Regions from separate parts of the Streptomyces sp. NPDC089919 genome, predicted to be linked through region 3. Evidence: riboswitches for the same ligand, from Rfam matches in the RefSeq annotation. Region 3 holds a riboswitch; each other region holds the start of a gene.

What was found. A riboswitch is a leader RNA that binds a small molecule or an ion and turns the genes downstream of it on or off. The one in region 3 is predicted to bind cyclic di-AMP.
Region 1: linked by a shared signal. The riboswitch ahead of AB0O40_RS28525 (transglycosylase family protein) and the one ahead of AB0O40_RS17555 (LysM peptidoglycan-binding domain-containing M23 family metallopeptidase) in region 3 are both predicted to bind cyclic di-AMP.
Region 2: linked by a shared signal. The riboswitch ahead of AB0O40_RS18875 (M23 family metallopeptidase) and the one ahead of AB0O40_RS17555 (LysM peptidoglycan-binding domain-containing M23 family metallopeptidase) in region 3 are both predicted to bind cyclic di-AMP.

The regions. Positions count from the first base shown of each region.
Region 1 is NZ_JBFBGK010000089.1:13,760-16,013, forward strand. Features, by position in the region: gene AB0O40_RS28520 (transglycosylase family protein) at 1-747, shown strand, start outside; cyclic di-AMP (ydaO/yuaA leader) riboswitch at 1,023-1,195, shown strand; gene AB0O40_RS28525 (transglycosylase family protein) at 1,201-1,893, shown strand; gene eno (phosphopyruvate hydratase) at 2,236-2,254, shown strand, end outside.
Region 2 is NZ_JBFBGK010000043.1:10,428-12,681, forward strand. Features, by position in the region: gene AB0O40_RS18875 (M23 family metallopeptidase) at 102-899, opposite strand; cyclic di-AMP (ydaO/yuaA leader) riboswitch at 912-1,071, opposite strand; gene AB0O40_RS18880 (pitrilysin family protein) at 1,290-2,254, opposite strand, start outside.
Region 3 is NZ_JBFBGK010000038.1:26,410-28,663, forward strand. Features, by position in the region: gene AB0O40_RS17550 (tyrosine-protein phosphatase) at 1-560, opposite strand, end outside; cyclic di-AMP (ydaO/yuaA leader) riboswitch at 841-1,036, shown strand; gene AB0O40_RS17555 (LysM peptidoglycan-binding domain-containing M23 family metallopeptidase) at 1,041-1,970, shown strand.

The sequences.
Region 1 (2,254 bases), on a different contig from region 3:
CTGTGCGCCGGCCCCTCCGGGCTCACCAAGGGCGGCCCCAAGGCCGAGGTGGACGACGGCCTGAACGACGGGGGCAAGGAGGTCGCCCCGGCGCCGGTACGGCCCGACGAGCGCCCCACCCCCGAGCCGCCGGCCGCCCAGGGTGCGCCGGGGACCTCCGGGTCGGGCACCAAGTCCCCCACCGCCCCCGCCACTCCCGGCACCACCGCCCCCTCGGCCCCGGGTACCCGTACCGCCCCGAGCACCCCCGGTACGCCCGAGACGCCCGCGGGCTCCATCCCGGGCGCCACCCGCGAGAGCCCGGAGGCCACCGTGGAGACCCCGGAGGTCCCGGGCGCCTCGACCACCCCCGGGACCACCCCGGGGACCCCTGGCGCCACCCCCGGGACCCCCGACCCGAGCACCGGTACCCCCGACGCGACCGCCGAGACCCCCGGCACCGGCAAGCACCGCGGTGACGCAGCCGACGAGGAGTCAGGGGACGAATCGGACGTTACGGGACGTCATGCATCGAATGGTGCGCCGGAGGCTGACGAGCCGTCCGGTACGGAGGCGACCCAGACCGGCTCGAAGCCCGTCGAAGACCCGACGTACACCGTCAAGGCCGGCGACAACCTCTGGGAGATCGCGGACGCGAAGAAGGTGAAGGGCGGCTGGAGCGCCCTCTACAAGGCCAACGAGCAGGTCATCGGCGGTGACGCCGACCTGATCAAGCCCGGCCAGAATCTCGACCTAAGCGAGAAGTAGGGGCAGTTCGGGCGTCGATAAGATACTGAATGCCCGTTTTGATCAAATGAGACATGAGTCTCAGCGCCCCAACTGGCGTGTCCTATCCGTGACCTTCGGCCGCAACGCCTCTCACCTGCGCAAACGTCGGTTCCCGGAAGGCAAGTCCCGGCGGTTTCTCCCCGATGTCCGACCTTGAACATCGGGGAGCCGTCTGTCTAACGTCTGAACCGCTCGCCACCGCGGGCCTCTTCGACCGCATCGCCGAATCCTGCCGGCGGACGGGGGGAACAGTCGTCGCGCAAGCGCCGAAGGCAGGAGCGGGGGACCCAAGGTAAGTGCCGGGACCGGCCATTGAGAGATGGTCACGGAAACGGCTAGGGGTGAAGCCGCGCGCTCGTCGCGCGGCCGGGCAACTCACTACGCCCGAACCCGACAGCTCACCTCGCAGGCGTCGGTGAGGAGATTCCTTCCATGCTGCTTTCCAAGGGCAAGCACCGTCGCGCCTCCAAGGCCACCCGCGCCGCCGCCCTCGTCGGTGTCGCCGGTGCGGTCGTCGCCGCCCCGCTGATGGCCGCCGGCACCGCCAGCGCCGCCACCACCTCCGAGTGGGACCGCGTCGCGGCGTGCGAGTCCGGTGGCAACTGGTCCATCAACACCGGCAACGGCTACTACGGCGGCCTGCAGTTCTCGCCGTCCACCTGGGCCGCGTACGGCGGCACCAACTACGCCCCGCAGGCCAACCAGGCCAGCAAGTCCGCGCAGATAGCCGTGGCCGAGAAGGTCCTGGCCTCGCAGGGCAAGGGTGCCTGGCCGAGCTGCGGCGTGGGCCTGTCCGGCGCCTCGAAGCACAGCGGTTCGGACAGCTCCTCCACCCCGGTCAAGAAGAAGAAGGCCAAGCGCACCGAGACGGTCCGCACGGAGTCGGCGCCCACCACCCGCTCCGAGCGCACCTCCGAGGCCCCCAAGCCGGCCGCCCCCGCCGCCCCGGCCCAGACCATCAAGAAGGGCAACGGCTCTTACGAGGTCAAGGCCGGCGACACCCTCGGCACCATCGCCGACGCCAACAAGGTGACCGGTGGCTGGGAGAAGCTCTTCGAGCTCAACAAGGACATCGTCACCGATGCCGACCTGATCTACCCGGGCCAGATGCTCAAGCTCTCCTGAACGGAGACCGGCTGAAACCCCCCTCGCAGGAGGGGCGGCGGCCGCGCGCCTGCGAGGGGAAGCGGTGAAACTTTCCCCAACGGGGCGCGACTGACCCGTGAGTAACCACGCCCGCCCGGCGCGTCCTCCCCCCGACGCGCCGGGCGGACGTCTGTCCGGCGCCGGTCGAGGACCCGATGATCAAGGGCCCTATGTCCTGGAAGACGGGTATTCGGACCCTTTTTCGTCCCAGGACCCGGGCGGTCGGCTGGCCGATGCCCCGGAGCCGGTTAGGCTCTAGTCCGGCTGGGTCGGTCCCACGGCCCACGCCACCGCACACCCAGCGTCACATCCCAGAAGGAGATGCTCGTGCCGTCCATCG
Region 2 (2,254 bases), on a different contig from region 3:
GCGGCGCACCGCCGGGCACCCGCCGGCCGGCTCCGGGCCGGCGGACACGCCGAAGGCCCCGGCTCGGGGAGCCGGGGCCTTCGGGAAGCGTGCGGGCCGGGTCAGACGTTGACGCCGTGCGAGCGCAGGTACGTGATCGGGTTGATGTCCGAGCCGTAGTCCGGCCCGGTACGGGCCTCGAAGTGCAGGTGCGGGCCGCTGGAGTTGCCCGTGGAGCCCGACAGCGCGATCTGGTCGCCCGGGGTGACCTGCTGGCCGACCGAGACCTGGATGGCCGAGAGGTGGCCGTACTGAGTGTACGTGCCGTCCAGCATCTTGATGACGATGTTGTTGCCGTAGGCGCCGCCCCAGCCGGCCTCGACGACGACGCCCGTGCCCACCGCGTGGACCGAGGTGCCGGAGGCGGCGTGGAAGTCGATGCCGGTGTGGTGGCCGGAGGACCACATCGAGCCGCCGCTGAGGTAGCCGGTGCTGACGTAGGAGTTGGCGACCGGGGCGACGAAGGTCAGCAGGCGCTTGCGCTCGGCCTCGCGGGCGGCGCGCTCCTTGGCCTCGCGCTCGGCCTTGGCGCGGGCCTCGGCCTTCGCCTTGGCCTCGGCGGCCCGCTGGCGGGCGTCGGCCTCGGCCTTGGCCTTGGCGGCGGCGATCTCGGCGGCGGCCTTCTGCGACGCGGCCTGGGCCTCGATCTGGCCGGCCAGGTCGTCGGCGACGACGACGGCGTTCAGCCCGGTGTCCTCGAGGCCGCGGGGCTCTGCTTCGGTCGCGGCGAAGGCCGGACCGGCGAGGGTGCCGACGACGCCGGTGGTCGCGAGGGCGGCTATGCCGGCCATGTTCGCGCTCTTGCGGCTCAGACGGCTGGGACCGCGGTGCTTGCCGGCGGCACGACTGCCAAACGCCATGAAGGGGCTGATCCTTTCCTTCCTTCTCGCCTACCGGGTTAGCTGACGGGTTCGGAGCAGGAAGGTCTCCTACGGGCTGCCTCTGGCGAGGCGGTCCGATTCACCCCAGGGACTGATGTGGGTCCCCGGCTCCCCAGGCTCGCGCCTGACGGGGACTCGGCGATCGCTGTCCGGTGCCGCGGGTGCGGCTGTTACAGCTGACGGACAGCGAGGTTGACGCTAGGCGGATGGTCGGACAATCACCAAACAGACACGGGTTTTTGTGGCGTACGCCACGGGGCATTCGGGCAACCACCCTCCCGAACCGGACATATGACGCAACAAGGGCCCCGGTGGTCATACCACCGGGGCCCCGCGGCCCACGGCCCCTCCGGGGCCCTGGTCACCGGGTCAGTTGGCGACCACGGTCACCGCGCCGATGCCCAGCGCCCGCACCGGCTCCGCGATCTGCCCGGCGTCGCCCACCAGGACCGTCACCAGCCGGTCCCCGGGGAAGGCGTTGACCACGGCCGAAGTCGCCTCCACCGTGCCGGTGTCGGCCAGCCGGGCGTACAACTGCGCCTGGAAGTCGTCCGGCAGCTCCTGCTCGACCTGGTCGGCGAGGGTGCTCGCGACGGCCGCCGCGGTCTCGAACTTGAGCGGGGCCACGCCCACCAAGTTCTGCACGGCCACGTCGCGTTCGGCGTCGGTCAGGCCGCCCTCGGCCAGCGTCCGGAGCACCTTCCACAGGTCCTCGAGCGCCGGGCCGGTGTTGGGGGTGTCCACCGAGCCGCTGATGGCCAGCATCGAGGCGCCGGTGCCGTCGGCCGTGGAGCGCAGCACCTGGCCGAAGGCGCGCACGCCGTAGGTGTAGCCCTTCTCCTCGCGCAGGACGCGGTCCAGCCGGGAGGTGAGGGTGCCGCCGAGGCAGTAGGTGCCGAGCACCTGGGCGGGCCAGACGCGGTCGTGCCGGTCCCCGCCGATCCGGCCGATCAGCAGCTGCGTCTGGACCGCACCGGGGCGGTCCACGATCACCACGCGGCCGGTGTCGTCGGCGGTGACCGGGCTGACCGGGAAGGCCTCGCCGGTGCCACCGGTCCAGGAGCCCAGCGTCTCCGCCAGGACCGCGGCCAGGTCGGTGCCGGTCAGGTCGCCGACCACCACCGCGGTGGCGGTGGCGGGGCGCACGTGGGCGTCGTAGAAGGCGCGCACGGCCGCCGCGTCGATCCGCGCGACGGTCTCTTCGGTGCCCTGGCGCGGCCGGGACATCCGCAGCGCGGCGGGGAACAGCTCCTTGGAGAGCTCCTTGGCCGCCCGGCGCTGCGGGTTGGCCAGCTCGTGCGGGATCTCGTCGAGCCGGTTGCGCACCAGCCGGC
Region 3 (2,254 bases):
GCCACGATCGCCTCCCGCTCGACCCCGAGGGCCAGCAGCGTGAGCGCGATGGTCAGCCCGGCCCGGTCCTTGCCGGCGGCGCAGTGCATCAGGGCCGGGACGCTGTCCTCGGCCAGGGCGTGGATGACGCGGCTGTGCTCGGCGGTGCGCTCCTCGATCATGATCCGGTACGAGGAGGACATCCGGGCGGCGGCCTTGCCGTCCCCGAGCAGTTCGGTGAGCTGGTCCAGGTTGCCGGTGCGGACCATGCCCCAGAACTGCTTGCCCTCGGCGGGGTCGGAGAGCGGGATGTTGATGTTCAGCACGCCGGGGAGGGCGACGTCGGCGCCTTCGAGCGAGGTGTCGGCGTTGTTGCGGAAGTCGAAGATCGTGTGCAGGCCGAGCGAGGCGAGGTATTCCGCATCGGTTTCGGTGGCTTGGGCGAGATGTCCGCTTCGGAACAGAAGCCCCGTTCGTACCCGGCGGCCGTCGACGGCCGGAAGTCCGCCCACGTCGCGGAAGTTGCGCACGCCGGTGAGCTCCGGCTCGGTCGCCGGTGCCTGGGGTATCTGCTGGGTCACTGGGGCTCCTCGCGGCTCGGGTGATGTGTCCGAATTGCACTACTTGGCGTCAAGTTACCGCAGGGGGGCGGGAGATGTCCCCACCCCCTGGTGAGCAGGATCATACGGTGACGTTCTGTGGTCGAGCCGGAATCCCCAATTCCGTTCACTGGCGGGCCATTACGCGGTCGCAATAGACGGAGTGTTACCGGAATTCCGGAGATCATTCCTCCCCGGGTAATCCGAGAGGGAATTCCGGGCTTGTTCCCCCCGGTCGAACTGGAATACGTTCCCCGGGAATCCGGGCGGATCGCCGAATCCTGCCGCCGCCCGATGACCGCACTCATTCGATCACTCGTGCGGCAGGAGCGGGGGAACCAGGTAAGTCGCCGATCCCGGATCTTCCGTCCGGACGGCTCGGGGTGAAGCCGCGCGATGCGGCCGGGCATCTCCAGCCCGAACCCGACAGCTCACCTCGCAGGCGCCGGAGAGGAATGCGCCATGCCCGGAAAAGGCAAGCACCGCCGCCCGAAGCCCAGCCCGCTCAGCCGCTCCCTCGCGGTCGCCGGCACCGGCGGGGCCGCGCTGGCCCTGCCGCTGATCGGGGCCACCGGAGCCACCGCGGCGGGCCACACCGCCCCCGGGCACACCGCCGCCGCGGCGCCGGCCGTCCAGGCCGCCCCCGGGCACACCGCCGCGCTGCCGGCCGCCGCGCCGGCCACGTACACCGTGGTCGCGGGCGACTACCTCTCCAAGATCGCCGACGAGCACGGTCTGGCCGGCGGCTGGCAGCAGCTGTATGCCGACAACCGCGCCGCCGTCGGCGGGAACCCCTCCCTGATCCACCCGGGGCTCGAGCTGACCCTCGGCGCGAAGGCGGCCGCCGGTGCTCCCGAGGCCGCGCAGGCCCCGAAGGCGGCCAAGGCCGCGGGCCACGCGAAGCCGCAGGCCGCGGCCGCGCAGGCGCCGGCCGAGCGGCCCGCGACGACCGCCGCCAGCCGCTCCGCGCAGCGCAGCACCGGCGCCGTCTCCTTCATGGCCCCGGTCAGCGCGAGCATCACGACGCAGTACCACGAGGGCGGCAGCATGTGGTCCAGCGGCTACCACACCGGGGTGGACTTCGCGGTCGGCACCGGTACCACCGTCCACGCGGTGGCCGCGGGCACCGTGGTCTCGGCCGGCTGGGCCGGCGCCTACGGCAACGAGGTCGTCATCCGGCACGCGGACGGCCGCTACTCGCAGTACGGCCACCTCTCGCAGCTGAACGTCTCCGCCGGGCAGAGCGTCGCCGCGGGCGACAGCATCGGCCTGTCCGGTTCCACCGGCAACTCCACCGGCCCGCACCTGCACTTCGAGATCCGCACCGGCCCGAACTACGGCGAGGACATCGACCCGCTCGCCTACCTGCGGGGCAAGGGCGTCAGCGTCTGAGGCGCCTCCGGAGCGCGTCCGCGTCGGCGTGCGAGGCGCGTCCGCACCACGCGTACGGCCGGGGCCCCGAGGGGGCGCCGGCCGTACGTCTGGCCCCCTCCAACCGACCGGGTGGTACAGATCACCCTGCGTCAACCCCTGCCTACGGTCGCGTAGGTCACATCTTTGGGTGAAGGATGTGCTCCCGTGGCAGGCGATTCGACACCTTCAGCAGCTCAGGCAACCGCGGCGGACCCGCACGGCACCCCGGCGACCCCTCCGGCGGTCCGGGCCGGCTCGTACGC